Regions from separate parts of the Bacillus sp. MN7755 genome, predicted to be linked through region 1. Evidence: riboswitches for the same ligand, from Rfam matches in the RefSeq annotation. Region 1 holds a riboswitch; each other region holds the start of a gene.

Region 1 (7,815 bases):
CTTATTTCAATTAACGTATCAGATGGCTTCTCTTTATCCTTTTGCAGATTATAAATCTTATCAGAATAAACGAGGAACATTTGATTTTCGTCTTCCTTAGATGCTTGCTTCGGTTCTCTTTCATTAATGAGTTCCTTTGCGACTTCAGGAACTGACCGATTGGCGGCCCTATACACGTAAGATTCTTGTTTACCTTCTTTTGCGACAGATTCAAGTGGATAACGGTCCTGAATCGACTTTGTCTGTCCGCCCTGACAACCTGATAAGGCATATCCAGCAACAACAAGTAATATAACGATAGCAAGTATAGGGATCACGAACGATTTAATCATGGTAAACAATCGGTTTGACATGATTACGCCCCCTTACGTTGCTCTTATAATTTGTACATCAGCAGGAATAATTGCTTCTCCCTCATACATCATTGTGCGACCATTTTGCCATTCAATACGCAATAATTTTCGATTATCTGATTGGAATTCCCATACATGCTGTTCTTCTGAAGCAGAGAATGGTGTTTTCCCCATCACAACAACACGTCCGTTATATTGCTCTTCCATATGGTACTCTGTATTATCCATTTCAATTGTCGTCGGAATTTCATCAATCGAATCTAAACGACCATCAATTGGTGTATATAATTTGTAATACGTATTTTCACGGTCTTCAATTTTTAAATAACGAATATCTTTCCCGTCTTGCAGTGTTAAAACAATTTCTTTACGAGAATGCATACTCGTTTTTCCAGTTAATTCGTACATAACTAATGAAACTTCAACCATATCGCCAGGAGCTAACGTTAATAAACTTTTCTCTGGTTTCTGCGGCTCTGGGCTCTTCATTATATTTTTAATTCGTTTAAATAAACTCATGACCTACCCCTCCTTCTCTCTTTATAAACAAGCACCTAAAATAAGTGCACCAACGATATGTAATGATCCGGCCAACATCGCATGTGCAACACTGCCTTCTTTCGTACCTTCTTCTAAATCTAAACCAGCCATTTTCCTTAACACAAATTCAATAAACATTTCTACTACTAACAAAATAACGAAAGAAACTGCTGATGCAAGTAGCGCTTGCCATAAGTCATTTGCTTTCGTTATTGATTGAGATAGGATGTATCCTTGCGCAAATAATTTCATAACGAAACGAGTTGTTACAGCTGTATTCCCATTTTTTATTTCTTTTAAATCATTGTATTTTGTAAAAATCGAATCAACCCACATAATTGCAAATAAAAGTACTGCACTTGCTCCAGTCCATACAAGCATGGCTAATACATTTGTCCATGTCATTGCAAAACCTCCTCTAAATATAATAGAAAACCGACATGAATTTGTTTAGACATGTCGGTTCATTTGTCTCTATTCTATATTATTTCTCATACTGCTTCATAATACGAGCTAATTCATCGTCAACAGCAGAATTTTTGTTTAAGCTTGCGAATTCATCATCTAATGATTTTTCTTTTTTGTACACTTCACCGCTTGCTTCTGCTTCAGCCTCTAATTGAAGAGCTTTCTCTTCCATACGGCTTAAACCAGCTTTCGCTGAATTTGAATCAAATCCAGACATTGCCTGATTAATATTCTTTTGTGCTTTCGCCGCATTTACACGTGCTACAAGTGTTTCACGTTTATTTTTCAGCTCTGTTAATTGCTTACGCATTTCTTCTAGCTTCAGGCGAAGATTATCAGCAGCAGCTTTGTTTTGCTCATAGCTTGCTTTATACTCATTCATTTTTTGCTCTGCATTTTGTTTTTCTTCAAGAGCACGACGCGCAAGGTCAAGATTGCTTGCTTGAACAGCCATATGAGCTTGCTCTTCACGTTTTTTCACAAGTGCTTCTTGCTCTTCAAATAATATTTTGAATTTCTTCTCAAGTGCAATTTGAGCTGCTACACTTTTCTCAGCTTCTTGTACATCCGCTTGCATATCGCGTAAATATTGATCCGTCATCTTAACTGGATCTTCCGCTTTTTCAATTATTGAATACACATTTGACATTGTTAAATCTCTTAATCGTTTAAATACAGACATCCAAATTCCTCCTATGATATACCTCATATTTCAAATTCACTACTTGGAAAACTGAAAAATCTCCCTTTACAGTAAAGAATAGTCATTTTTACAGCCTATGTGTTTATTATAACAAAACAAAGATGTACTTACATGTTATTTCCAAAATACATCCAATATAATATGACATTCTAGATATAATATTGTATTTCTAATATATTCTCATTATCTCTCTTTAAAATTAACTTACTTTTGTGCACTTTCACTAAATTACATAAGTGTAATGTTACTGTAAGCTAACTCGATAGTTACGTTTCCATATTTCTTATACACTAATACCAGAAGCAACAAACAAGCTTCTCATCATTTCAGAACTAATACAAAAATGTATTTACTATAAAACAGATAAAAGGAGACATCATCATGAAAAAATTAGTAGGAATCGGATTAGCAGCAGCAATTTCATTCGGAGCATTATCAGGTTGTTCTTTATTAGGAGAAAAAGCGAACGGCTTTGTACTGTACGGATCAGAAGAGCAAGTTCAGCAAATTACAGATAAAAATAAAAAAGAAGTGAAAGAAAAAGACTTCTATAAAATGAAAATGACAACATTAGACGGTAAAAAAGTTCTTGTCATGGATAAGAAAACTGGTGAAGAACTAGTGAAGAAAGAATTACTTAGCAAAGTGGATGCAAAAGACGACACGAAGCCACTTGATAAATTACCAGCTGTAACAACAGAACAAGGTGTATTATTCGCAAAAGAAAAAATAGAAAATGCTACACTTGATGGAGCCAAATTAAAATATGAAGGCAACACAATTATCGGTAGTGGCCGTGCATATGCCGACATGTTCGCGGTTGTTGATGATGCAACTTACGGAAATGTAAAAGGTGAAGAAAAATCTGTAGGTGTATTAAAATTCGATAAGGATCCAAGTAAAGAATTCCCTGGAAAGAATGGTGTAGAATCATCACAACTTGTAAAAATTAAAAAGTAATAAAAAAGCTTTGCGAAATTCGCAAAGCTTTTTTCTATTTATTATGAGCAATTTGCTCCATATCCGGACTACAAGTTTGCGACTGACATGACTTGTTTAAAGAACATGCGGCGCATTTTCCCTTTTTACTTCTCTTTACAAAATGAACTAACGTATATGCTGCATAACCAAAAATGATAGCTCCAATTATAATATTGACCATCATTATACATCTCCTTTTAGAATCCGAGTAAAGATCCAACTTGGTATATAATAAGCGTTAATACATAAGCAACTACGAGCGGATAAACGACTGAGAAAATCGTCCATTTCGCTGATCCAGTTTCACGTTTAATAACGGCTACTGTCGCTAAACACGGAACATATAATAAAATAAAGAACATAAATGCATAAGCTGATAACGCAGTATAATGTGCTCCCATTACATTGCCAAGCACATCTTCTTTCACCGCATAAATAATTGCCATTGTAGAAACAACAACTTCCTTCGCTAAAAATCCTGTTAAAAGAGATGCCGCAGCTTGCCACGTTCCAAAACCGAGCGGGGCAAATAATGGTGCGATAAATCCGCCAATCATCGCTAAATAACTGTCTCCCATATCAACACCAAATCCTGATGGACCTGCATAATTTAATAGCCAAATGACAACAGAACCACCGAAGATAAATGTACCTGCTTTACGAACAAATCCTTTCCCTTTCTCCCAAGTACTTAGCCATAACGTTTTCGCTTGCGGTACGCGGTAAGGCGGTAGTTCAATAACGAAAATAGACTTCTCCGCTTTTAAAATTGTAAGAGACATAATCTTTGTAACTAATAACGCAAGGACTATCCCTGCAACATATAAAGAAAACACAACAGTCGCCTGACTATGAGGGAAGAATACTCCCGCAAATAATGCATATACAGGTAAACGTGCTGAACAAGACATAAATGGTGTTACAAGAACTGTAAGTAAACGTTCTTTCTCTTGTTCAATCGTTCTCGCTGCCATAATACCTGGAACGTTACATCCAAAACCGATAATCATCGGAATGAACGCTTTTCCGTTTAAACCGAAGAATTCCATAATTCTATCCATAACAACTGCAATTCGCGCCATATATCCTGAGTCTTCTAATAATGAAATGAAAAAGAATAGTGCAAAGATTTGTGGAACGAATACTAATACAGCACCAACACCGGCAATAATGCCTTCTGTAACGAGCGCTTGAATAAAATCAGAAGCTCCGACACTCGTGAGCCCAGCCGTCACCCAATCCGTAAGCTGTCCACCAAAAAACTCATCTAACATATCAGATAACGGTGTACCAATCCACGTAAACGTAACCTGAAAAATAAAAAACATAACTGCTAAAAAGATTGGAAGTCCTAAAACTTTATGTGTAATTAACCTATCAATTTTTTCCGAAAAAGGAATTTTTCCTTCTTTCTCATGCTTCATAACATTTGTTTTTAACTTTTCAATATACGCTTCACGAGTTTTGTAAATATGCTCCTCCAACGTACAATCAAGTTTTCCCTCTAAGCGAGATCGAATGGCTATGAGTTCCTTATAAATTGGTAGTGCTTTCATTTCTTTTTCTACTACTTCGTTATTACTTAAAAATTGAAGGGCCAACCATCTTGGATGCTCATACTTCTCTTTCTCTAAAAGAGAAATTGCTTCTCCAATTCCTTCATCTACTTGTACACCATATGAAATAATGAATGGCTTTTTCTCACTTTTGTCATTTTCTTTAAGAGTCGCAAGTAGTTCTTCACAGCCTTTTCCGCTTCTTGCAACGACAGGAACGACTATTACACCTAATAGTTCTGATAACCTTTTTACATCAATTACAATTCCTCTTTGCTTCGCCACATCAACCATATTTAAACCAATTGAAACCGGCTTACCAAATTCAAGTAACTGCAACGTTAAATGCATATTTCGTTCAAATTGCGAGGAATCCACAATATTTAACATATGCTGAAATTCTTCTGTTAGTAGAAAGTTTGTTACAACACCCTCATCACGTGAAACTGGATTTAAATCATATACGCCTGGTAAATCTATTAATGTTCCTTGTCTATCTTTTAATTTACCAACCTTTTTTTCTACTGTTACACCGCTCCAGTTTCCTACGTATTCATAAGAACCAGTAAGTGCATTAAATAATGATGTTTTCCCTGTATTCGGATTCCCTAGCAAAGCTACCTTATTCACGCTAATTCCACCTTTATCATTTTCGCGTCACAATGACGAATACTAATTAACTGTCCACGACACTCCAATGTACAAGGACCTTTGAACATCGCTTTCTGCTTCATGCGAAGTTCGCTTCCTTCAGAAAGACCAAAAGCCGCCAATCTTCTCTTTAGTAAATGATCTAAAGACTGAACGCTTTTTACTAACACTTTCTCACCGATTTTAATATCTACTAAGCTCATAACCTTCCCCCTCAAAAGAGAATGATAATTATTTTCAAAAAAATTATAGCACACTCTATTTCTCTTGTACTATACCCTTTTGCTTCATATTTATTAACATTTCGCTACAATTCTATTTCAATCATTGTCATACCGTATTCGTTTGCCATTCTCATCCATTTCGCTTACAATAAACAATAGCAAATAAAGAATCTCGTTATCACAGGGGGAGCCTTACCGCTGAGAGGGAACACTTCGTTCCGACCCTTAGAACCTGTTAGTTAATGCTAACGCAGGGATTGTGCAAACGTCCGAAATACATATCTCTTTTTTATTTACGTATTTCGTATCCTCCTATGATATCTATTCTTTTTTGTACAACTTGAATTTAGGGGGAGACAACATGCGTAACACCAATTTACAAGCGATGATTGAATCTGCTATTCTTGCAGCCTTCGCCATGGTCATCGACATTTTACCATTATCAATTAAACTTCCAACAGGCGGTTCCATCTCATTTGCTATGATTCCTATATTTATTATCGCATACCGCTGGGGCTTCAAAATGGCTTTCTTAGGAGGCTTAATTTGGGGATTATTACAAATTGTAGTCGGCGATGCCATTATCGTCACACCAATTCAAGTACTTATTGAATACTTCGTTGCTTTCGCATTCATTGGATTTGCTGGTTTATTCTATCGTCCAATTCAAAAGGCACTTTTAACAACCAATGAAAATAGTGAAGAACAATCCAATTTAGGTAGCCGTAAAGACAAACCTTCTTCAAAACAGAACGAAGGAAAGAAAGTTCTTGGTTACATTATTGTTGCTACATTTATTGGTAGCTTTGCTCGCTACTTCTGTCACTTTATTGCTGGTATTATTTTCTGGGGACAATATGCACCGAAAGGTCAATCCGCTGTGCTTTATTCATTAATTGTAAACGGTAGCGTAATGATTGGTTCCTACATTCTATGTACCGTTTTACTTATATTTTTATTCCTTACTTCACCACGCTTATTCAAGAGCATCAATGCTTATCAAATAAATGCAAACAAAAAGAGCGCTTCATGAGCGCTCTTTTTTTCATATCGTAATATCAATTAAAAAAACAATAAATGCACAAAAGAAAATAAATACCATTATACTTAGCCAATTGCTATGCACGGTTCATCGACTCCTTACATAACCTCATTTTCTAACACGATTATATCGCTTGAAAATAAAGATTAGGTAAAGATAATATGAAAATAACTTAAAAAAGCGTAGATCATATTGTCTACGCTTTTTTCGGTAAATAGAAGTAAAATAATACACCATCTTCTGTATTCTTTACTCCATATTCAGCATCATGCAGTTCTAAAATATTCTTCGAAATAGCAAGCCCAAGACCTGTTCCACCTTGCGAACGCTGACGAGCTGCATCCACGCGATAAAAACGATCCCAAATTTTATCTAATTGTTCTTCTTCAATGTGAGTACCTTTATTTTCAATACATACTTTTATACGATCTTTCTCATCTATTGTAGAAATAATAATATCTTCTTTATTTGGTGTATAACGTATGGCATTCGTAATGAAATTTACGATGACTTGTTCAATCCGGCCTTGATTTGCCATCACTTCAAATGGACCTATATTTTTATGAACACAAAGTTCTTGTTTCTCTATTTGTACAGAAAGATGTTCACATATATCTTCAATTACTGTATCAATATAAAATGAATCCATTTTCATTTTATATGTACCTGACTCAAATTTAGCTAACTCAAGCATATCCAAAATTAACGTATCCATTTTATCTACTTCTCGTTCCATTGCCTGAAAATAGTACTCTTTTTTATGCTCAGCTACCCCGTCTTTTAAAATAGAAATACAGCTTTTCATAATACTCAGCGGTGTTTTTAATTCATGTGAAACACCAGAAATGAATTCTTTTCGCGTTTTTTCTAACTTTCTTTCCTTTTCAATATCTTCTTCTAACTGTCCAATATGCGAATGGAGTTTATTAGATAATGCATTAATATTTTTCGATAAATCCCCAATTTCATCTTTTGAAGTAATCGGTATTTTTTCTGTAAAATCTAATTTTGCTATTTTCTTCGTCGTATCATTTATTTTTAATAACGGTTTTGCAATTTGTTTTGAATAATAAAACGAAGCTAAAAAAATAAGAACGACTACAAATGCAATGATATAGATGTAGTAATCTTGCACCATTTGTACAGCTTCATCTACGGGCTGTAAAGAAGCCATCGCATAAATATATGTTACTGATCCGTCTTTTTCTTTTATTGGTTTGATTAATAATTTATATTTAATATCATTTTTTTCATAGTCCATTGTTTGTGTTGCATACTGTATGTGCTTGCTCTCTTT
Region 2 (7,815 bases), on a different contig from region 1:
GCCGCCACAATTTCCACAACCAAAACAACCGAAGCAACCAATACAACGGAATCCACCACAACGAAACCCACCACAGCGACCGCCACAACCTCCGCAACGACCACAGCCGCCACAGCGACGAGCAGCATCTTCAATATAGTAATAATATGGATATTGGTTTTGCTGGTCCCAATACACAATATTTCCAGACCGGTAATCATTAAGGCTTAGCGCTTGTAGTTCTTGTTGAAACTGATTCATTTTCATGACCTCCGTTTATAAAATACAACCCCATCGATGCTTTCCTATATTTTTGTTCGTTACATCTAAGTAGAAATAGCGCTATAAACTAAGTTAAATACATACACCAACAAAGTATGACTTATCACTAGATGATGCACCTTGTTCATATACCTATTTTTACTATGGGCTCATTTTTATAAATAGAAATTATAAAATTTGAATTCTAGCGTCATATCTTCATGCTTACTAAGCTCAATTTATTTCTCAATAACCATAATGCCGTATCCTGTACGTTCAAGGTAGAAATTCATTCCATTACGTTGTGCATCTGAAGTTGGAACAGTAACGAAATATGTTAATCCATTTGATTGTTTAATACATGTGGCAGAAGTTTATCCAGTTAATGCGTAGAAAATTAAATTAACTAACTTATCGATATGCCATTTCGCCATATCCGCAGCACTATCGACTTTACACAAATCTGACAAGAAAAAATGTTATAGATAGGTATTATCCATACCTATCTATAACATTACTTCTATTCTTTATCCAATTACATCTTTTACTTCTGTATTCACTGGCCACTTTTCTAAAGTATAAGCCATTTCCCAAAATGAATATTCATATTGGCTACTAATAATAAAATGTTGTTTCATTCGATTTCGGTCTGCCTCTGTTACTTTTTCAGCTATTGCATCTAATCGTGTAATTTGCTCTTCAACTAATGTTCGGAACCAATCAGATCCATAAGCAGAAATCCATTCGTTATAAATCGGCTCTTCTGGCTGACACTCTTTTAAACGCTCACCAATTTCATAATACAGCCAATAGCAAGGTAAAATTGCTGCAATGATATCGCCTAAATGTCCTTCATACGCAGCACGATACATATGTGAAGTATATGCGTATGCAGTTGGAGCAGGGATAAAATTATCTTTTTCTTCTTGTGTTATCCCTAGTTTCTTCGCAAAATTCTCATGTAATGATAATTCCGCCTCATATGTATTTTGGGCATGGTGTGCCATACGAGCTGTCGTTTCTAATTCCAGTGCTTTTGCAGCTCCTAAAGTTTGTACTCTAGCAAAGTGACTTAAATAATATGAATCTTGAAGCACGTAATAGCGAAAACTAGCTAAATCTAATGTTCCTTCACCAAGTTTTTTTACAAAAGGATGCTGAAAACTAGCTTCCCAAATTGAATCTACTTCTTTACGTAACGATTGTGAAAAAGTCATGTGAATTCCTCCAATAATTAATTTAATATAAGTATTTATCCACAGTTATTAACGCTTTAAAATAAAAAAACTTTCTTTACAGGCGTAAAGAAAGTGAAATTGACAGTATTTATTCATGAAATAACAATGTCTTTCCCACTTCCCTACGCTGGCATTAACCAGATCAGGTACTAAGAGTCTCAAATCCCCATTTGATCTCAGCCTATAATAGGCCCCCCTAGTGGATAAATATTTAATTTTCGTATTGTATTCATCATAACATACTTCATGTTACTGTCAAAAGTATTCATGATACTGCTACTTAAAACCCTTCTTCTTCCCTTACTCTTAATGAAGTTTCAATAATCATATCTAATAGTTTGCTATAATTAATTCCCGCTGCATCTGCACTTTTTGGTAGTAGACTTGCTTGTGTCATCCCTGGTAATGTGTTAACTTCCATTACATATGGAATACCGTCTTTCACCATCATATCAACCCTTGCATAAACACTACATTTTAATGCTTTATAGCAAGCCAGTGACGCTTTGTTTACACGTTCTTTCAATTCAACTGGAAGTTCAATAACTTCTTCAATAGTACCAGCATCATCATATTTCGCATTGTAATCAAAGAACTCCGCCGCGTGTCGAATTGAAATGATGGGTAACTGTTTTCCATCAAAAATGGAACATGTAATCTCGTCACCTTTTATATACTTCTCTATTACTACTTCAGAATCCCATTCAAACACAGTTTCCAGCATTGAAATTAATTCGTCTTTATTATAGACAATCTTTACTCCAACACTTGACCCACCAGAGTTTGGTTTTACGACTAACGGAAATCCTAACTTATCTAACTCATCAAGATTTAGATCCTCCATTTTTGTAAGTTCAATCCAATCTGGTGTTTCTATTCCTTCATAACGTAAAATCTTTTTCGAAATATTTTTGTCCATACATATACCGCTAGATAACATATTGCTCCCGCTATAAGGAATACCTAAACTTTCAAGCGTTCCTTGAACAGTCCCGTCTTCTCCGTATTTTCCGTGTAATGCGAGCAGCGCAAAATCAATGTCTTTCGCTTTTTCGATTAAATCCATTTTTTCGTTTAACGTAATTGGAACTATGTCATACTTACTTTTATCTAAATGTGCAATCATTTCATTTCCAGTCATAATTGATACTTGTTTTTCAGAGGATACTCCTCCCATAATAACGCCAATTCTCATTTCCTCAACTCCAAATTTCATTTTTTATTGTATCACCGATTATTTTAATTCCCCGAACTATTTCTTCTTCTTTCAGACGTGAAAATCCTAATCGAAAAGTATTCGCTCCTCCTCCATCAGAGTAAAAAACATCTCCAGGAGAAAATGTAACTCCTTGCTCATAACACTTTTGCAAAAGAGTTCGGGCATGAATTTTTTCATCTAACTCTATAAATAAATGAAGTCCACCATCACCGGTCATCCTTTGAAACGGAATGTACTCGTTACACGCCCCAACAGCTAACTCATATTTTTTCTTATAAACAGATCTTGCCTTTTTTAAATATTTTTCAAAATATCCTTCATGTAAATATTGAAACAGAACAGCTTGATCTAAAGTAGATGTATGAATTGTTCTTGCTCTTTTTACACTTTCTAAATGATGGATCAGCTCTTTATCTGCAATGATCCATCCTACACGTAAACCAGGGAAAAGTACCTTCGAAAAGCTACTAATATAAATCACATTATTACCAGCGCCAGCAAAAGTTAATAATGGTGCTAAATGTGAACCTGAATAACGTAGTTCCTCATTAAATCCATCTTCTATAATAGGAACCTTATATTTTGAAAATAATCTCATCAGTTCCGTTCTTTTCTCTGAACTTGTAACAATACCGGTTGGATTATGATAGGAAGGAATTAAATATGCAAAATCAAACTCTTTTTCACGCAAGCTTTTTTCAACTTGATTCGTATCAAGGCCATCCTCATTCATATCAATACCATGAACTTCAAGGCCATGTAAGCGGAACAGCTTCAACGCAGCATGGTGAGTTGGATTCTCACAAATAACTCGACCTGATTTTTTCGATAATGAGGATAGTACTATGTCTAATCCTTCGGTAAATCCATTTGTAATTAAAATATCTTTGTTCGAAATATCTACACCTTTCATTTCCATATAATGAAGTAGATAATTCATTAACGGTCTATAACCTTTTGCGTATCCGTAGTTTAATACGACATCACCTTCAATGGACATACGAGTAAGAAAAGCTCTTTTGAAATTTTCCACATCAAATAGCTTTTCATCCGGAGCGATGCTGTTAAAAACAATCATTCCTTTTTCCCAGCGAACACCATGTTTCATTAAATCTAATTCATCCGCTAATAGGGTAACTGTATTAAGTTTATTTTTCCAATCTATTTCAACAGACGAAGTGTTGCTTATATCAACCTTCGCAACAAAATTCCCTTTTCCTTTAACTGCATAAATGAGCCCTTCTTGCTCCAAATCTGCATAAGCAGCGAGTACAGTATTTCTGCTCACACTTAATAATTCACTTAGTTCCCTTGTTGAAGGTATTTTTTGATCTCCGAGCAAATGCCCTTTCATAATCATCTTTTTTAAATAATCTTTCAATTGAATATAAACGGGACGATCTTTCACAACTTTAAAATCTTTAAACAATTTCTTCCCCCCTGCAATTATTTTTACACATTTATTTCATTCTCAAAAGGTCCACTACATATGTATTTTTTATAAAGGGCGGTACGCTCTTATAAATCTTTTCGGTACAAGTTAATTACATCTTTTAACGCTGCTGCTGCGGCTCCACGTGGATTTGATGCACCACCAATTGTAGTAACTTGGCCCATCGTATCTGTAAAGAACGTAATCCCTTTTTCTGTACCATTTACTTTTGCTAGTGGATGATCTCTGTCTATTTCGGACGGTTCTACATGAAGAACCACGTTACCATCCTTATCCTTATTTGCTGAAGCTATTAATTTAATATATTTATTTTGTTCCTTCGCATTTCGAATTTGTTGTTTTGTAACATGTTCAATTCCTTTTATATGTATATCTGTAAGCGTCTTCTCTGTTCCCATTAAACTGTTTGTTAAAAGTAACAATTTACACGCACTATCAGAACCACTTACATCTAATATTGGGTTTGTTTCAGCAATTCCCTTACTTTGGGCTTCTTTCAGTGCTTCTTCAAACGTAACATCTTCCTCATTCATTTTCGAAAGAATATAATTTGTTGTCCCGTTTAATATTCCTTCTATTTTTTCAATATGGCAACCAGCTAAACTAAATTGACCAATATCGAGTGTCGGTAATGCCGCAGCAGTTGCACCGCTATATCGAATTCGTACATTTGCCTGCTTTGCTGCTTCATTTATTTCTCTCCAGTTTGTAACGAGTGCGCCTTTTGAAATTGCAACTACATCCATATGTTTCTCAATCGCTTGTTTTATATATTGTTTTCCTGGATTTCCATCTTTAAGGTTTGTAACAGTTGATTCTACTAATACAGTACCATTTATCCCATTTGTTGCACGTTCATTCGGATAATAGTCTAAATATTTTTCAATTGCAGCGGTACCGCCACCATACATCAATAAATGGTGAATAGATAAGCCATCTTCATTATGTATTGCAATATTTCTCCCTAATACGCCACTTACAACTAATTGAATCCCATATGTTTCATATATATATGAATATTTTTCATTTAATAATTTTATAAACTCTCTGCCTACTGTTCCATATCCTGATAATACAACTTGAATTTTCATAATATCCCCCCATATTTTTCTACCAAATCCCTCTTTCAATATAATATAAAGCGCTCTCGAATTCCATCGAGAGCGCTTTATTATTACCTATTTCGGTAAACGTGATAGCTTTTCAGCAATTGTTCTATAAAACTCTGGAATGCTAGAAAAACCTAACGTGTCTGAAATACTTAATCCTACCATGTCGAGATGGTCCCAATTTGCTTTCGTTTCGATATGATTCCATTTTCCAACCTGTAAAGACTCATTATTATTTACAGCTGTATTAGAAGAAGGTGCAATCATAGAATTTGTATTTACTACACCATCATTTTGCCACCAAGAAGTATCAATTAATGGACGGTTTTCTTCATATCTCGCATAAGAACCTAAGAAAAATGCATTCCCCATTAACACTTTATTCATCGTTATATGAGGTAAATGTAAACCTGTTATAGGTGCTGCTTGTGATGCATGTCCACTATAGGATAAGTAATACACATCCGGTTGCGTCTTTACCCAATTATTTAACTCCTTTGCACCATCTGTACTTAAATCCCATTGACTTATATCTTTTGTATTTTTCCAAAGTGAACTATTTATAATGCGATCAGTATATTGGAAAAAAGACTCTCCAGCATTCTTCTTTATACCCCATTGATCCAATTTGAAATCATATAACGATAAATTATTGTTTCCTCCAAAACTTGCAGCTGTAATGAGTAAATCTTTAACGAACGGTAGCAGAAGACTACCATCCGCAAGTGTTGTACCATTGTGAGGGGTTGCTAATGTTGTAACACTATGAACATATGATTTCTCACCTTCAAATAGTGGTGATATTTTGATGTTCGGGTGATTTTTCACATAATTCTTTTCTTCAAAACTACCTTCTTTTAATAGCTGTACTAATGCTCTAGTCGTTTGTCCACCCATGCTATGCCCAACTAAATGAACTTTATTTGTTTCACTCCAATTCGGTGCAAAGCCACTATATGTTCTGCCAAAACGATTATGTCCATGTTTCTCGGCATGTGCGGCACCATAGTCTACTGTTCCACCGTTAATTTGGGCATACAATTCACATGCACGGTCCCAGTTACTAGAAACAGGTCCAACAGCTGCGGTATGTACAGTATAACCATTTCTTTTTAAATCCTCCTGTATATCATGAACACCGCCCCAATATTTTACGCCAAGCATTTCTTCTCTACCCCATCCAGCAAATCCATTCACTAATATGATCGGATAATTATTTTGGTGACCCTCTTCAGCGTATATAATTTTCGCTGAGAATAAACCTACAGTCATTAATGTAAAAAAACATATTTTTAAAAATAACTTCCCCATACTTTCTCCCCCTAATAAAACGTTTACATTTTTCTTTAAAAAAATTCACAGCCTGCTTTAATAACTTAAACATAATGTAAATTATTTTATATTCCTTGTATATATTGAAAACATATACAAATGTTGATAAATATTAATTCAAGTAAGCATTTACTTTTTACAATACAGCTTGTAAATCTGTTTATTTGAATTTATAATTAGATATAGTTTCCTCATGTTAAATAGATTTAAAAACCATAAGAAAACTAATTTCATTGCTTGAAAAGGAGGAAAAATCATGCAAATCGGATCAAACATTCATACATTATCTCAACCTACTAAAATAACTCCATCTACTCTTGAGCATAATACTATCTCTTCTACTAAACTTGAAGGTAAGAAAGTAAATGATCCTATCAAGTTCGATATTCGTTCATCTGAAAAAGAAATGAAACAACCTGAGCATAAATTTAACGAATTAAATTTATGGAAAATGTTGAAAGATAAAGGTGTCCCTTTATGGATCATACTTGAAATGCTACAAAAAGTTCGTAAAGAAAAAGAAGCTCAAAATAATTCAGTTCAAAATTCAAATGCGATTGAAGAAACAAACGAGAGTCGATTAAACGACGTAATGTAATCTTTTTTATATGAATGGTCTATAAACTAAAAAGAGTTCGAGCTTGATAAAGTTTCTATCAAGCTCGAACTCTTTTTTAAGATTTTTCTCCAATCGTTACAAACTGAAAAGATACTTCTCCTTCCAAACCTTTAATTAGCTTTTTTACTTTGATATTTTCATTAACCAATGAATTATCTGTCGACATTTTAGGTTTTTCGTCACCTATAGATTTTTTAAATTGAAGAAGATGCATTTTTGTTTCATTTGCTTTTATTTCCTTATATACATTGTTTTTTGATACAATCACATACTGTTGTGCTGGATAAATACGTTTGTTACCTATCCAAGCGTCACTATTGTATATGACAGGAATCTCTTTTCCTTCTAGTTTAATACTTTTCAAAGTCATTTCGTCGTCTTGTGCAAACAGTAGCGAACCCCCTTTTGGGAATTTCGGTAACGTATTTACAGGTATAAAATTAGAACCATTGTCTCGTTCACGAAAAACTTTAGCTTTAATCAATGCTTGTGCTGTAGACTCATTTAAAATTAATACGTGTCCGTTTCCATGAATACCTGTTTTCACAGAAAACACTTCATTTGCTTTCGTAATTTCCTGATAACGATTAATAATTGGTGAAAAT
Region 3 (7,815 bases), on a different contig from region 1:
CTTCCCCAATGGGAGAAAATAGTTCTTGGCGAGAATATCGATTATTCAACTACACTCATTCCTTCTAAAGGACTACTTGCAGTTGCACAGCGTTTACGTGCGATACGACCTGCTTCAAAGCCTATGCGACCTGCTTCGATACCTAATTTCATTGCGTATGCCATTTTAATAGGATCTTTTGCTCCTGATACAGCCGTATTTAATAACACACCATCCGCTCCTAATTCCATCGCGAATGCCGCATCAGCTGGGCTACCAATACCAGCGTCAACGATAACTGGTACTGTCGCTTGTTCAATAATGAAGCTTAAATTTAACGGATTTACAATACCAAGTCCTGATCCGATTGGTGATGCTCCTGGCATAATCGCATGCACGCCAAGTTCTTGTAATTTGCGGGCTAATACAACATCATCAGATGTGTAAGGAAGTACGATAAATCCTTCTTCTAGTAACATTTCAGATGCCTTTAATGTTTCTACTGGATCAGGTAATAACGTTCTATCATCACCAATAACCTCTACTTTGATCATGTCACAAAGTCCTGAAGCTTTCGCTAATTTTGCAATACGAACAGCTTCTTCAGCATTTTTCGCTCCGGCTGTATTCGGTAATAACGTATATTTTTTCACATCAAGCTTATCTAATAAATTAGGTTGCTTTGCATCAAATATATCCATACGACGTACTGCAAACGTTAAAATTTCAGCTTCAGAAACGTCAATTGCTTTTTGCTGTACGTCAAAATCAGGGAATTTCCCTGTTCCTAATAAAAGTCTAGACTGAAATGACAATGGTCCAATGTTTAACATAATCAACCGCCTCCTACGAAAGTTACAATCTCAATTTGGTCTCCATCAAAAACAGATGTATCTGTATGATTATCTTTTTGTAAAATATCTTTATTACGCTCAACTACAACAATTCTGTTATCTAACTCTAAATATGTAAGTAGTTCAGCTACTGTTTTCACACTCGCTGGCACTTCAATTTGATTACCATTAATTTTTAAATTCAAACTTCCATCCCCTTTCTAAACTCTTTTAGAAAGCAATGAATCTAACAAGTGATTCTCCTGCTTTCCTTCTATTAAATCCGCCATATATTGACCAGAAACAGGACTTAATAAAATGCCGTTTCGATAATGGCCCGTGCAAGCATATAAACCTTTTATTTCTTCATGCTCTCCCATATAAGGAGCTTCGTGATTTGATTGTGGCCTTAATCCTGCCCATGCACTTTCCCATTCCGCTTCTTTTAAAGCCGGCAATATTGTATAAGCACGCTCTAATATAGAAGTAATACTTTCTGGTTGCACAGTTTTATTAAACGTATGAGACTTCATCGTTGCTCCAATTACGTACCGTCCACCGCGCTTTGGTGCAATATAAAATCTTTCTTGGAAAATAGGCGCATTTAAAAGTGATTTTCTACTTCTTACCGCTACTACTTCTCCTTTAACTGGATATGTACCCCATTCGCGGTGAAAATAACCTAGTAACTTCGTGCTCCATGAACCACCTGCAATCACAACTTTCTCGCACGCAATAATACCTTCGCTTGTAACAATTCCTGTTACGTTATCATTTTCAATACGAATATCAAATACTTCTGTTTGTTCATATATATCAGTACCGGAAATTGCTGCAGAGTGTGCAAATGCTTTTGTAAGCTCTGGTGCAATAACATGACCATCTTTCGGATAATATACCGCACCTATAATGGATTCAGATAGAAATGGCTCTTTTTCCCGCAATTTTTCTCCCGTTAGAAAATAGGAATCTTCACCTGTTTTCTGCTGCCAATCCATAATATGAAGAATTCTTTCCTTCTCATCTTCATTTTGAGCAATGCGATAAATGCCTTTTTCTTCATACCCAATATCGATGCCTGTTTTTTCACGTAAAACTGCTGCAAGTTGTGGAAATATAGCACGGCTTTCTCTAGCAAGTTCAAATAACGGATCATACGCATCCCATTCTGCCTGAACCCCAAGTAAACCAGCAGCTGCTTTCGAGGCTTCAGATGCAATCTGTTGCTTCTCTACAATCGCTACTTTATGCCCTCGTTCTGCTAGAAAATGTGCAACTGAACTACCAATTACACCTCCGCCAATTATCGCTACATCATACTTCTTACACATGTTTTTCCGCCCACTTTCTTATTGATTCCTTATAAGATTTCGCTTTGCTATACGGGTTACTACTACTTATAATTCCAGACATAACAGCAATACCACTGACACCATTAGTAAGAACATCCCCTGTGTTTTCCGTGGTGATTCCTCCAATTGCTGTAATCGGTATGGATAAACACTTTGCAATGTCTGAAACTTCTTCAAGCCCTCTCGCTGGCACACCTTTTTTACAATCTGTCGGAAATACATGACCATAGACGAGTGAATCCGCTCCATTCTTAAATGCATCGATCGCCTCTTCTAAAGAATGCACAGAATAACCGACATGCAAATAAGAAAACTTTTCTTTCACTGACCTTACATCTGCGCTTCGATATCCTAGCTGCACACGCGGAATATTTAATAAAATAGCAATATCAATTCGATCATTTATTACTATCTTCGATGCAGGAAAGCCTTTCTTCAAAAGACTTTCCACACCTTCATACAATTCCTTCGTACTTTTCTCACGCTCACGAACATGTAAATAATCAATCTCACTCTCAATTTGCATTGCTACATTCACTAGCTCTTCGAATGACATGTGACCATTTGAGATTACATGAAGCTCATTTTTCATATTCATTCGCCTACTTTAAAATGTTTTCGAATAATTCCTCAGCTGGAACGATTTCTTTCGTCATCCCTTTATCTTTCAGCCATTTATTTTGTTTCTCCCATGACTCTTTTGAATCCGATAGGAATGGCTCATCTTTCGTTTCCATCTTCTCTAATAAAATTTTCATACTTTCTTTTTCAACTTCTGGTACAAGCGGGAAGTTTTCTTTTTCTTGATGATTTAATAAAATATTTAATGCTTCATCTGGATTTTTCTTCATGAAGTCATAACCTTTTTTCGTACCACGTAAGAAAGCTTGCAACGCTTCCTTATCTTTTTTCAACGTTTTATCACCTGTTACAAATACAAGCTCATGATAGTTTGGCACACCATAATCAGCTGGATTAAAGTACGCTGGTTCATGGCCTTCATGTCGCATAACAGGTACTTCATGGTTAATGTATGCTCCTGTTACTGCATCTACTTTTTTCGTAATTAACGCTGGTACTAAATCAAAGCCAACATCGACTACTTTCACTGTATCTGGATTACCACCAGCTTCTTTTACCATCGTTTTTAAATACATCTCACTTAAAGGTGTCCCCGAATATCCTACTGTTTTTCCTTCTAAATCTTTCGGTGATTGAATGCCTGCTGATTTCAGTGATACAACATGATTTAACGGGGAACGTACGACAGCTCCAATTGATTTCACTGGAATTTGTTCATTTGCTCTTGCCATAACAACATCTGGTTGATAATACAAGCCAACCGTTACTTTTCCTGCCGCTGCTAAAGTTAATGGGTCAGTCGGATTGGAAGGGAATTTAATATTCACCTTTACTCCTTCTTCTTTAAAGTAGCCTTTTTCAATTGCCGCATAAATAAAGCTATGTACCGCATTTGGGTACCAATCAAGCATGACCGTTATTTCTTTTTCTTTCTTACCCTTATCTGATGCTGAATTACTAGAACATCCAGCAATCATTGCAACTAATAATGTAAACACAAAGATGCGTTTTAAAAATTTCATGAATGCTTCCTCCAACTAATAAATTTCTTTTCTAAAATCGAAATAAGGATGACAAAGGAAATAGCTAATAATGATAACAATACAATGGGTGCAAATACACCCGCTCCGTCTAATTGCGTCATCATCCTTTTACTGAAATATCCTAACCCGGCTTGTGCACCGAGCCATTCACCAATTGCTGCCCCAATCACACTAAGCGGAACTGCAATTTTTAAAGCTGAGAAAAAATAAGGAAGAGCAGATGGTAACTTTAATTTAAGAAAAACATCTTTTTTCGTTGCTCCATACGTAACTAAGAGCTCCTCCCATTCTATTTTTGTACTACGTAGTCCATCATACGTATTGACCGCAATTGGAAAAAACGTAATTAAAACCGTAACAACAACCTTACTCCAAATCGTATATCCAAACCATAAAACGAAGAGTGGAGCAAGCGCTGTAATCGGAATCGTTTGTGAGGCAACTAATAATGGATAAAATGCTCTCTCCATCCAATTACTCGCATTCATTAACATCGCTAGCCCTACCCCAAGTACGATAGAAATAGCCACCCCTATTAAAACGACATTTAATGTTGCCGGCAAATGAACCGTAAATAATATATCTTTTAGTTTCCATATCTTCATTACAATTGCAGACGGTGACGGTAAAATGTACATCTCATCTACAACTCTTGCGCCTATTTCCCACATGACAAGTAAAATACTAGAAAGTGTAAGGGCAGGTAATAGTTCCTTCAACCGGTTCATCATACGAGTACCTGCCTTTGTAACATACTAAGAAGCTCATCTTTAAGCGCTAACACTTCATGCTTATATAAATCTTTTCTTGTCCGATTACAATCAAGCGGTACAATCTTCTCGGTTAAAGTAGTTATCGGTTGATTTTCTACAACGAAAATTCGATTAGAAAGAAATAATGCTTCTTCCACATCATGAGTGATAAATAAAATTGTTTTTTCCCACTCTTTCCATTGTTCAAACAGCCATTCTTGCAAAGATGCCTTCGTTAAAGCATCCAACGCGCTAAACGGTTCATCTAACAGCAATATCTCCCCGCCTGTTAATAAAGTTCGAATAAAAGATACGCGTTGTCTCATACCGCCAGATAAATCTTTCGGATATTTTGTCTCATACCCTTGTAAGCCAAATTTATGTAACAGTTCCTTTGCCTTTATTTGTGCTTCTTTCTTCTGTACACCTTGGCACTCTAGCGGCAGGGCAGCATTCTCAATAATCGTTCTCCATGGCAGGAGCATATCTTTTTGGGGCATATATCCTACAGGATGGCTCTTTGTTTCTGTCAGCTCTATCTGTCCCGTACTTGCTTCTTCTAAACCTGTAATAAGGCGAAATAAAGTACTTTTCCCGCATCCACTCGGTCCGATAATACTTACAAACTCTTTATCTCGTATAGAAGCATTTAATTCATTGATGATTGGTTTCTCATCATAATGAAAAGAAACATTATGAAACTGTAGTATGTTCTTGCTCCTCAAATCCCCACATCTCCTTACGATAGGACATATCCCAGAATAAATATTCAAATCGACTGGAATATAGGAAAATCTCCTCTAATCGATCTAGCTCTTTGTCAGACTTTCCAACTGCCATTTCATTTAATAAATCTATTAACCAAATACAAAGGTTACCGTATTCTTCCGAACTATATCCTTGAATCCACTCACCAAAGAACTCATGATCTCTTGCTCCAGGAATATCGTTTAAACGCTTTCCAATTTCCCAGTAGCTCCACATACATGGAAGAAGTGCTGCTATTAATTCCGCAAGTGTGCCATTTTGAGATACAGACATCATGTAATTTGTATAGGCTAAATTTTTAGCAGATGGTTTGGCAGATTCTATCTCTTCTATAGAAATATCAAGTCTTTTTGCATATTGTTTATGGATCGTCATTTCTCCATTTAATATGCCATCAATTTGTTCAGCAAATTTCCCCATTACTTGTGGATTCGTTGCTTTTACAACACCAATCGCATATAGCTTTGCATAATCTAACAAATATAAATAATCTTGAATAATATAATACTGAAACTTATCTTTTTCTAACGTGCCATCTCCCATACCTACTACAAACGGATGATTATGACTCATCTCCCAAACTGGTTGTACAGTTTCTAATAATCTATCGCAAAATTTCATTTCTCTATCCCCTTTCAATTTATATATCTAAATAAAAAACCACTTCTAAATAAGAAGTGGTTACAGCAAATAAAATTATAATTTATTCGTTGCTCCACTTCCCTTCGCTAGTATTACCTAGATCAGGTCTATAAGGGTTAAGGATTATTCCTCTCTCAGCACAACAAGCACCCCTAGTGGTTTCAATATGAAATTTTCAAATAAAAAAGCCCCGTTTCTATACGCAAAGAAACGGGGACTCATTATTAGTGTCCGAATTGCTTCCCTACGCTAGCATAATCTAGATCAGGTAATGAAAAGGATCAAAGGCTTACGGCCTACTCTCAGCTGGCAACACCAGCTCTCCTAGCAAACTATGAAATTATCACTGTCAGTATAACACCGTAATAAGACATCATCAACTGTTTTAATTTTCTCAATTGTCAACAAAATAACAAAACTATATAATACTTATATTCTATCTTAGAAATTATTATCCCAATTAATTGGATAATAAGGAATCATTATCCTCAAAAAATTTATTTTTTTATTGATTTCATATTACATTTATGTGAATACACCCACTATATTATATCTTTATACTATAATAAAATTACAACTATACAACTAGAGGAGGTCTCTATTATATGAATATGAAAGCTACTGCTTTAACAGCAACTACTGTCGCAATTGCCTCTTTACTTCCTTCTATGGGAGAAACAACTGTACAAACAGCCAACGCTGAACAATTATCTAACGTGAAAACTGGATATGTCAAAGTCGATCAAGTAGCCTTACATACACAAGATAACGCAAATAGCTCATCAATTGATACAATTCGCTTTAATACGAAAGTAAACATACTTGAAACAACTAATAGCTGGTATAAAGTATCTGTTAATAATAAAGTAGGTTACGTACAAAAAGATGCTATTCTACTAAAAAACAAACTTCAATCTAATAATCAATACATTGTTAATGCCAATGCATTAAACGTTCGTTCTGAACCTAATTTAGAATCTTCAATTTTAGATGTATTACCAAATGGGAAATTCGTTACCATTCAAGAAGAACAAGGTGAGTGGTATAAAATTTTACATAATGGCAAAACAGGTTACGTACAAAAGGCGTTCGTGTCTAATGGTTCACAGCCTTTAGTAAAAGGCATCACAGTTCAAAATAATACGAAATACACAGTTGCAACACCTAAACTTAATGTACGTAGCAATGCTAGTACAAGTAGTGCACTACTTGGTTCATTACAAAATGGTACACAAATACAAGTAGTGGAAACTGTCGGAACTTGGTATAAAATTCGTTTTGGCACAGGATACGGATATGTAGCAAAGCATTATGTGGTGCAAAATCAAACGCAATCACAAACTCAAACAGCTCAACCTACTTCCATTCCAGCAGTTTTCAAATTCCCTACTCAAGGAAGAATTAGCTCAACCTTTGATATGCGCTGGGAACAAATGCATTATGGGATAGATATTGCAGCTCAGGGTAATGTCTCTATCCAAGCTGCGGCTGCAGGTAAAGTTGTGAAATCATATTATTCAGCTAGCTATGGCAATGTTGTGTTCATCGCTCATCAACTAAACGGGAAACTATATACAACAGTCTATGCTCATATGAAAGATCGCACTGTACAAGCTGGTGATCAAGTACAGGCTGGACAATTAGTAGGTCATATGGGAAACACAGGTCATTCATACGGGCAACATCTTCATTTTGAATTACACAATGGAGAATGGAATTTTGAAAAAACAAATGCAGTAAACCCACTGCCATATTTAGTTAGGTAAATTGTATGCCACGCAATATCAATATACCTCTCTTAATTGAATACTTAGCCTTTTTAGGTTTAATCTGTTGTTTAATCATTTACAATACAAATACTGTA
Region 4 (7,815 bases), on a different contig from region 1:
TCTTAAGAAAAACAAAAATCTTGGGTGGAAATTTGTAGACGAAAAACAAGCAATTTACGGAGTTGAGCGCGGGGATTATTATGCAAGTATTACAATTCCAAAAGATTTCTCTGAAAAGATTGCAACTGTTCTGGATGAAAATCCACAGAAACCAGAACTGGATTACTATGTAAATGAAAAAGTAAATGCAATTGCACCAAAAATTACAGCAAAAGGTGCATCAGGTATTACAGAAGAAATTAGTAAAAACTTTGTTAAAACAGCAAATGGTGAGATTTTTAAAGTTTTTAATGATCTTGGAATCGATTTAGAAACAAACTTACCGAGTATTGAGAAGGTAAAGGATCTTGTATTTAAGTTAGAAGCGCAGTTCCCAGAAATGAATACATTGATGGATAAGGCGTTAGATGATGCGACTCGAGCAGAGGATGTTGTGAAGGTAGCACAAAAAGAGTTACCGGTTGTAGAAAGTGTTATGAATGATGGGCAAGAAGCGTTAGGGAATTTAGATAAATTCTTTGCGAGAAATGATGAAACATTGAATCGTGCTCCGGGAACTATTAAGAATAATTTAATTGTAACGAAGCAGGGCTTGGATGCTGCAGCGAAAATTACAGATTACTTAAAAAATCCTTCATTTGATTTTAATCTGACACTTCCAGATCCAGCTAAATTCCCAGTGTTACCTAATATAACTCTTCCACAAATACCGCAAATACCAGAAATTCCAGCGTTACCGCAAGTGAATGGTGATGGGTATAAGAATATTGCTAAAAATATTGATCAAACTGTAAATAATGTTTTCAGCTCAATACGTGTTGGAACAACTTACGCACAAGGTGTTATAAACGGGTTGCAAAATGGTAATTTTGATCCGGAAAAAGCGAAACAAGATCTTAATAATGTTTCTGAGACGTTGCAAGGACGTGCGGATAGTGTTTCATATGTAATTGATGTCTTTACTAAATTTAAAGAGTCGGCATCAACTGATTTTGGAAAAGAATTCTTCCAAAAGAGAATAGAAAGATTAACAAACCTTAAATCAGCTATCGAAAATGCAAATGGTGGCGTTAAAGATATTGCCAATATTATTGGTACAGGGCAAGAAGTGAAAAAAGATGTAAGAGATGCTACTAATAAAAAATTAGATGCAATAAATAACTTGGTAAATCAAGCAGAAGCAGATTATAATGCAACATTCGTAACTGATTTTGAAAAAGCAGTAAGTACAGCCGAGCAATTGAAAGATAAGGCTGAAGGTGTAAAAGAAGATGCGCAACAACTTAGAGGTAATTTAAATCAAGATATAAAAAAAGCGAATGAGTTAGTAAATCAAACCAATGAGGCATTAGACAATGGTAGAGAAAAGTACGATAAGGCTGTAAGTGATTACAGCAGATTAAAAACAGAACTTGGAAAAGCAAGAGAAGACTTAAGCAACGCAGGTGTTAATGGATTAGACTCTACAAAAGTAGCCTTAAATGATTTAAATGGACAGTTCAAAGCAGCATGGAATTTATTTAACGACATGATTCCAGTTCTGGAAAGTACAAATAAAGTTTTAGCAGATGTAAATAGTGATAAGAACACGAATAACATGATTTCTAAAGTGAATAAAATAAAAGATGGTCTTCAAAAAGGAATCGATTTAACTGATAAAGGAATTGACGCTATTAATAAAGGTCAAAAACCAGCAGCAGATGTCATTGAGAGTATTAATGAAGTGTCTAAAAATGTTTCAGCACAAATAGGCGATATTTTGGCTAAATATGATTCTGAAATCACTCCAAATTTCAATGCAGCTATTGCTCGTACAAAAGAGATGTCTAAAAACACATCTCAAATTTTAAAAGAAGCAGACAAAAAGCTTCCAGATGTTAAAAAGTTACTAGAAGATTCATCAAAAGGCTTAGTAGACGGTAAAAAGAAATTAGCAGATATTAAAGCTGAAATGCCAGCTACTGAGAAAAAGATTAAAGAATTAGCAGATAAAATTCGTGATTTTGAATCTGAAGAGGATTTAAAAGACATCATCCGTTTATTGAAAAATGATGTTGAGAAGCAAAGTGATTACTTTGCGAATCCAGTAAATTTAAAAGAGAATAAATTATTTGCGATGCCGAACTACGGTTCAGCAATGTCACCATTCTATACGGTGCTTGCATTATGGGTAGGCGCATTATTAATGGTTTCATTATTAACAGTAGAAGTACATGAAGAGGGCGCGAATTATAAGAGCCATGAAATTTACTTCGGACGTTTATTGACATTCTTAACGATAGGTCTTTCACAAGCGTTTATCGTATCGATGGGAGATATATTCTTACTCGGTACGTACGTAGTCGATAAGTTCTGGTTTGTATTATTTAGTTTATTTATTGGTGGAGTCTTCGTTTGTATCGTATACTCACTCGTTTCTATTTTCGGAAACGTAGGGAAATCGATGGCGATCATTTTACTTGTACTGCAAGTAGCAGGATCGGGGGGAACATTCCCAATTCAAATGACACCAGCGTTCTTCCAAGCAATTTATCCATTCTTACCGTTCACATACGCAATTAGTGCAATTCGTGAAACAGTAGGCGGGATGCTTTGGGATATCGTAACGCGAGATTTACTTGTGTTAAGTGCTTTCGTAGTAGTTATGATTGTTGCTGCGTTATTACTGAAAACACCAATTAACAAATCGAGTGAAAAGTTTGTTGAGAACGCAAAAGGAAGTAAAATCATTCACTAAAATAAAAGGTTCCTACCGATAGAGGTAGGAACCTTTTTGTTTAATCAAATTTTAATTTCTTTAATGCTTCTGCAAATGGATTGTTTAATGGTTCTTCTTCTTTGTTCTGTTGTTTCATATATTTTTGAACGTCGCGCTTAGCAGCTTTGTTTCCAGATTCCTTTTTACGTCTCTCTTGGAATGTCGATAATTTCTCACGATAGCCACATTTACATGCGAAGATTTGTCCAGCACCTTCACCACGTAATTCTAATTTTTTCTTACACTGAGGACAACGAGCGTTTGTTGTACGAGATACATTTTTACGATGACCACATTCACGGTCTTGGCAAACGAGCATTTTTCCTTTTTTGCCGTTTACCTCTAGCATTGGTTTACCACAGTCTGGACAAGACTTTGTTGAAATGTTGTCATGTTTATATTTTTTATCACTCGATTTAATTTCAGAAACAATTTCTTTCGTATAGTTCTTCATTTCTGAAATGAATACTTCTTTTTTCAGTTTACCCTTTGCAATTGCCTCTAGCTTTTGTTCCCACTCACCAGTTAGTGTAGGTGATTTTAACTCTTCTGGCACTAAATCAAGTAACTGACGGCCTTTTGAAGTAATGTGAATATCTTTACCACGTTTTTCAATTAAGAACGAATTGAATAGCTTGTCGATAATATCAGCTCGTGTTGCTACAGTACCTAATCCACCAGTTGATTTTAACGTATCAGCAAGTTGTTTATTTTGCGTATCCATATATTTTGTAGGATTTTCCATTGCTGAAAGTAAAGTCGCCTCGTTAAAACGTGCAGGTGCTTTCGTTTGACCGGATGTTTGCATAATTAACTTTACAGTTAATGTATCGCCTTTTTCAATGCGAGGTAAAAGTTGCTCTTTTACGTCATCAGTCACATCATCATCTTCAAAGCGATTTTCGTATACTTCTTTCCAACCGGCATGTAGAATAGTTTTTCCGCGTGCAATGAACGTTTCATTGCCGACTTTTGTGCGTAATGTTAGTTGTTCGTATTCGAATGCTGGGAATAAAACAGCTAAGAAACGTTTTACAACTAAATCATAAATTTTGCGTTCTTTATCTGTGAAGGCTGAGAAGTTAACGTATCCTTCTGTTGGAATAATTGCGTGATGATCGCTTACTTTACTATCATCAACAAATGATTTATTAGCCTTGATAGGCTTTTGTAATACTTTATGTGCTAAAGGACGATATTCTCCGACACCACATGCTTTTAGACGTTCTGGAAGTGTTCCAACGATATCAGATGAAATATAGCGTGAATCTGTACGAGGGTACGTTAACACTTTATGTTGCTCATACAATTTCTGCATAATGTTTAATGTTTCTTTCGCAGAGTAACCGAACTTTTTATTTGCATCACGTTGTAATTCAGTTAAATCGTAAAGACCAGGAGAGAATGACTTCTTTTGTTTTTTATCAATTTCTATAACAGTGGCATTTTGTTTATCTAAAACTTTTACGATGCTATCAATTTTTTCTTTATTAAAACTACGGCTATTGTCATTTGCATCTTGCCACGTTAGTTTTAGTTGATTTGTTGTTTGAGCTTCAATGCCGTAGTAAGTTTGAGCTTTGAAGTTCTTTATTTCATCTTCACGATTAGCGATCATAGCGACAGTAGGTGTTTGTACACGGCCGCAATTCAGCTGGGCATTAAAGCGAGTCGTTAAAGCTCGAGTCGCATTAAGACCGATATACCAGTCAGCTTCTGAACGCGCAACTGCTGAAGCATATAAATTGTCATATGCCTTACCTGGTTTTAAATTTGCAAAACCATCTTTAATTGCTTTGTCAGTAACGGATGAAATCCATAGACGTTTGATTGGTTTGTTAACTCGAACCTTATCAATAATCCAACGAGCGACCAATTCTCCTTCACGCCCAGCGTCTGTTGCTACAATAATTTCATTTACATCTTTTCTAAGAAGCTGACTTTTTACAGCATTAAATTGTTTTCCTGTTTGTTTAATAACCGTTAATTTCAAACGCTCAGGTAGCATCGGTAAATCTTCTAAATTCCACTTTTTATATTTCACATCATAGTTTTCTGGATCTGCTAATGTAACAAGATGACCTAAAGCCCAAGTTACAATATATTTATTACCTTCAAGATAACCATTTCCTTTTTTATCGCACTTAAGTACACGCGCAATATCTCGTGCAACGGAAGGTTTTTCAGCGATTACAACGCTTTTTGACATATTTAAAACATCCTTTCAAAATTCCATACGTTAACTATAGCATACATCTTCTTGAGATTCAGTTTCGCTCCATATTTGAGCGGTTTTTAGTGGAATGAACAAAACACCCACTGATTAAAGTTTCACTTGATTATGCTTATTGTTTTATAGGGTGCTTCTATATTAAATAGAAAAGTAAAGAACTTGTTATTTTATTAGAATAAGAGTAGACTTTGAAGTAGATGAATAATAAACACATGGGAGTTTGTGGATGCAAACTGAGAGTATGACTAATCCGTCATTGACCATTTGAACCTGTTGGATAATGCCAGCGTAGGGAGAGTGTAAAAGCACATGTTCAGGCACTTTGCGTACGCGCAAAGTGCCTTTTTGTGTATCTCCCATCACTATAGTTAGGAGATGAAAAGGATGAATATGAAAGAAATTAGTAAAGTAGTGGATTTGGTGAGAGAATCTAATCCGCTCGTTCATAATATTACAAATGTTGTTGTCACAAATTTTACAGCTAACGGTTTGTTAGCGCTAGGAGCATCGCCTGTAATGGCGTATGCAAAAGAAGAAGTGGCAGAAATGGCGAGTATTGCTGGAGCGTTAGTATTAAATATGGGGACACTACGTCCTGAAGAAGTAGAAGCGATGTTACTTGCGGGTAAATCAGCAAATGTGAACAATGTACCAGTACTGTTTGATCCAGTTGGTGCAGGAGCAACATCGTATCGAACAGAAGTTGCGAGACATATTCCGGCCGAAATCGAGTTAGCAATTATTCGCGGAAATGCAGCTGAAATAGCGAATGTTATTAATGAGAGCTGGGAAATTAAAGGGGTAGACGCCGGTGCTGGAAATGGCAATGTCGTAAGTATTGCAAGGCAGGCAGCGGATGAATTAAATACAGTAGCGGTGATTACTGGAAAAGAAGATGTTGTTACAGATAGAGAGCGAACGATTCTTATTCGAAATGGTCACCCTATTTTAACGAAAGTTACAGGTACTGGTTGTTTACTAACCTCTGTAATAGGAGCATTTGTAGCAGTAGAAAAGGATTATGTAAAGGCAGCAGTAGCAGCATTAACGTTTTATGGTGTAGCTGCGGAACTGGCAGCTACTAAGACGGTGGAAAAGGGACCTGGTAGTTTCCAAATTGAATTTTTAAATCAGTTAGCGAATACCACTTCGGGTGATATTGAGAAGTATGGGAAGATTGAGGAGTTAAAGTAAGGGGATGAAAAACATGATGCGCATTGAAGCAAAGAGAATGTCTAAGTTATTACAAGTGTATTTTATTATGGGAAGTAATAACTGTACGAAGGATCCGTTAGCTGTATTGAAAGAAGCGTTAGATGGTGGAGTGACACTTTTTCAGTTTCGTGAGAAGGGAGAAGGAGCTTTAATCGGAGAAGATAGAGTGCGCTTTGCAAAGGAATTGCAGGCGCTTTGTAAGGAATATGGTGTTCCTTTCATTGTAAATGATGATGTAGAATTAGCCATTGAATTAGATGCAGATGGCGTGCATGTTGGACAAGATGATGAAGGAATTACTACTGTTCGTGAAAAAATGGGGGATAAAATTATCGGTGTATCTACACATACAATTGAAGAAGCGAGCTGGGCAATTGAAAACGGAGCTGATTATTTAGGTGTTGGTCCGATTTTTCCAACGAGTACAAAAAAAGATACGAAAGCAGTTCAAGGAACGAAAGGTTTAGCTCATTTTAGAGAACAAGGAATTAGGATACCGATTGTTGGTATTGGTGGGATTACAATTGAAAATACAGCTTCGGTTATAGAAGCGGGTGCGGACGGTGTTTCATGTATTTCAGCTATTAGTTTATCGGAATCTGCTTATGAAAGTACGAGGAAATTAGCTGAAGAAGTAAATAAAAGTTTGTAGAAAAGGGAACTGTACACACATAGTAAAGAACAGAATGGACAGTTAAAAATATTTAAACAAACGTTTGATTAAAAAAGCACAAACCCTTTAAAATTGTGGGTTTGTGCTTCTTCTTTAAAACATAATTGAAATTAAGAGCATTCCAATTCCGATAGAAGTGAATGTTGCGATTAGGCCGGGAATCATAAAGCTGTGATTTAAAACATATTTACCAATGCCTGTTGTACCAGTACGATCAAAGTTAATCGCAGCAACGATTGTTCCATAGTTTGGAATGAAGAAGTATCCATTTACTGCAGGGAACATAGCGATTAGTAGTGCTGGTGGAATACCGAGTGATAATCCAAGAGGCATTAAAGCGCGTACTGTTGCTGCTTGGCTATATAGTAAAATAGATAGAGTGAATAATGCGATGGCAAATAGCCATGGTGCACTTGTTACTAGGTGCTGAATTGATCCTTGAATCATATTTAAGTTTCCGTTAAAGAAAGTATCTCCCATCCAAGCAATCCCGAAAATAGCAACAACTGCTGTTGCACCCGCTTTAAAGACGTTACCAGACACGATGCTTTCTACATTTGGTTTACAGAAAATAATAATAAGAGCTGCAATCGTTAACATAACCATTTCAATTGTGTTTGGCATGGAAAGACGGGCTAACTTCCCATCAACTATCCATCCTGGACGAAGTGCTTCAAATGAACCGAGAAGTACGACAAGGAAAGTTCCTAATAGGAAAAGGATAACTGATAATTTAGCGCCTTTTACACCGACAAATTCTTTTTTCTCTTCAATCTTAGGAATCATTCCTTCTTTTAATCGTTTCAAGTATTCAGGGTCTTCATTTAATTCTTTCCCCATTTTGCTAGCAACAAATGCAGCTACCATACAAGCGATGAAAGTAGAAGGGATACTTACTTTTAAAATATCTAATAAGGTGATTTTATAGTCAGCTAA

What was found. A riboswitch is a leader RNA that binds a small molecule or an ion and turns the genes downstream of it on or off. The one in region 1 is predicted to bind thiamine pyrophosphate.
Region 2: another riboswitch for thiamine pyrophosphate. It lies ahead of tenA (thiaminase II); the one in region 1 lies ahead of thiT (energy-coupled thiamine transporter ThiT).
Region 3: another riboswitch for thiamine pyrophosphate. It lies ahead of tenA (thiaminase II); the one in region 1 lies ahead of thiT (energy-coupled thiamine transporter ThiT).
Region 4: another riboswitch for thiamine pyrophosphate. It lies ahead of thiM (hydroxyethylthiazole kinase); the one in region 1 lies ahead of thiT (energy-coupled thiamine transporter ThiT).

The regions. Positions count from the first base shown of each region.
Region 1 is NZ_BTRL01000017.1:352,867-360,681, forward strand. Features, by position in the region: gene ACYVEC_RS21140 (DUF4247 domain-containing protein) at 1-353, opposite strand, end outside; gene ACYVEC_RS21145 (DUF4178 domain-containing protein) at 366-872, opposite strand; gene ACYVEC_RS21150 (DUF350 domain-containing protein) at 894-1,298, opposite strand; gene ACYVEC_RS21155 (PspA/IM30 family protein) at 1,378-2,043, opposite strand; gene ACYVEC_RS21160 (lipoprotein BA_5634 family protein) at 2,446-3,024, shown strand; gene ACYVEC_RS21165 (FeoB-associated Cys-rich membrane protein) at 3,059-3,229, opposite strand; gene feoB (ferrous iron transport protein B) at 3,243-5,231, opposite strand; gene ACYVEC_RS21175 (FeoA family protein) at 5,228-5,455, opposite strand; TPP riboswitch at 5,650-5,751, shown strand; gene thiT (energy-coupled thiamine transporter ThiT) at 5,838-6,509, shown strand; gene ACYVEC_RS21185 (sensor histidine kinase) at 6,715-7,815, opposite strand, start outside.
Region 2 is NZ_BTRL01000013.1:181,425-189,239, reverse strand. Features, by position in the region: gene ACYVEC_RS15795 (heterocycloanthracin/sonorensin family bacteriocin) at 1-240, opposite strand, end outside; gene ACYVEC_RS15790 (N-acetylmuramoyl-L-alanine amidase C-terminal domain-containing protein) at 480-599, opposite strand; gene tenA (thiaminase II) at 768-1,457, opposite strand; TPP riboswitch at 1,581-1,686, opposite strand; gene ddlB (D-alanine--D-alanine ligase) at 1,759-2,673, opposite strand; gene pdxR (MocR-like pyridoxine biosynthesis transcription factor PdxR) at 2,678-4,126, opposite strand; gene ACYVEC_RS15770 (homoserine dehydrogenase) at 4,216-5,241, opposite strand; gene ACYVEC_RS15765 (esterase/lipase family protein) at 5,329-6,570, opposite strand; gene ACYVEC_RS15760 (DUF3914 domain-containing protein) at 6,848-7,189, shown strand; gene ACYVEC_RS15755 (lipoprotein BA_5634 family protein) at 7,266-7,815, opposite strand, start outside.
Region 3 is NZ_BTRL01000019.1:4,513-12,327, reverse strand. Features, by position in the region: gene thiF (thiazole biosynthesis adenylyltransferase ThiF) at 1-49, opposite strand, end outside; gene thiG (thiazole synthase) at 42-812, opposite strand; gene thiS (sulfur carrier protein ThiS) at 815-1,018, opposite strand; gene thiO (glycine oxidase ThiO) at 1,034-2,143, opposite strand; gene tenI (thiazole tautomerase TenI) at 2,136-2,756, opposite strand; gene ACYVEC_RS21830 (ABC transporter substrate-binding protein) at 2,767-3,768, opposite strand; gene ACYVEC_RS21825 (ABC transporter permease) at 3,765-4,517, opposite strand; gene ACYVEC_RS21820 (ABC transporter ATP-binding protein) at 4,517-5,266, opposite strand; gene tenA (thiaminase II) at 5,235-5,930, opposite strand; TPP riboswitch at 6,013-6,115, opposite strand; TPP riboswitch at 6,176-6,287, opposite strand; gene ACYVEC_RS21810 (SH3 domain-containing protein) at 6,557-7,717, shown strand; gene ACYVEC_RS21805 (hypothetical protein) at 7,723-7,815, shown strand, end outside.
Region 4 is NZ_BTRL01000005.1:100,296-108,110, reverse strand. Features, by position in the region: gene ACYVEC_RS03760 (YhgE/Pip family protein) at 1-2,737, shown strand, start outside; gene topB (DNA topoisomerase III) at 2,778-4,967, opposite strand; TPP riboswitch at 5,194-5,303, shown strand; gene thiM (hydroxyethylthiazole kinase) at 5,376-6,185, shown strand; gene thiE (thiamine phosphate synthase) at 6,199-6,858, shown strand; gene ACYVEC_RS03740 (anaerobic C4-dicarboxylate transporter family protein) at 6,973-7,815, opposite strand, start outside.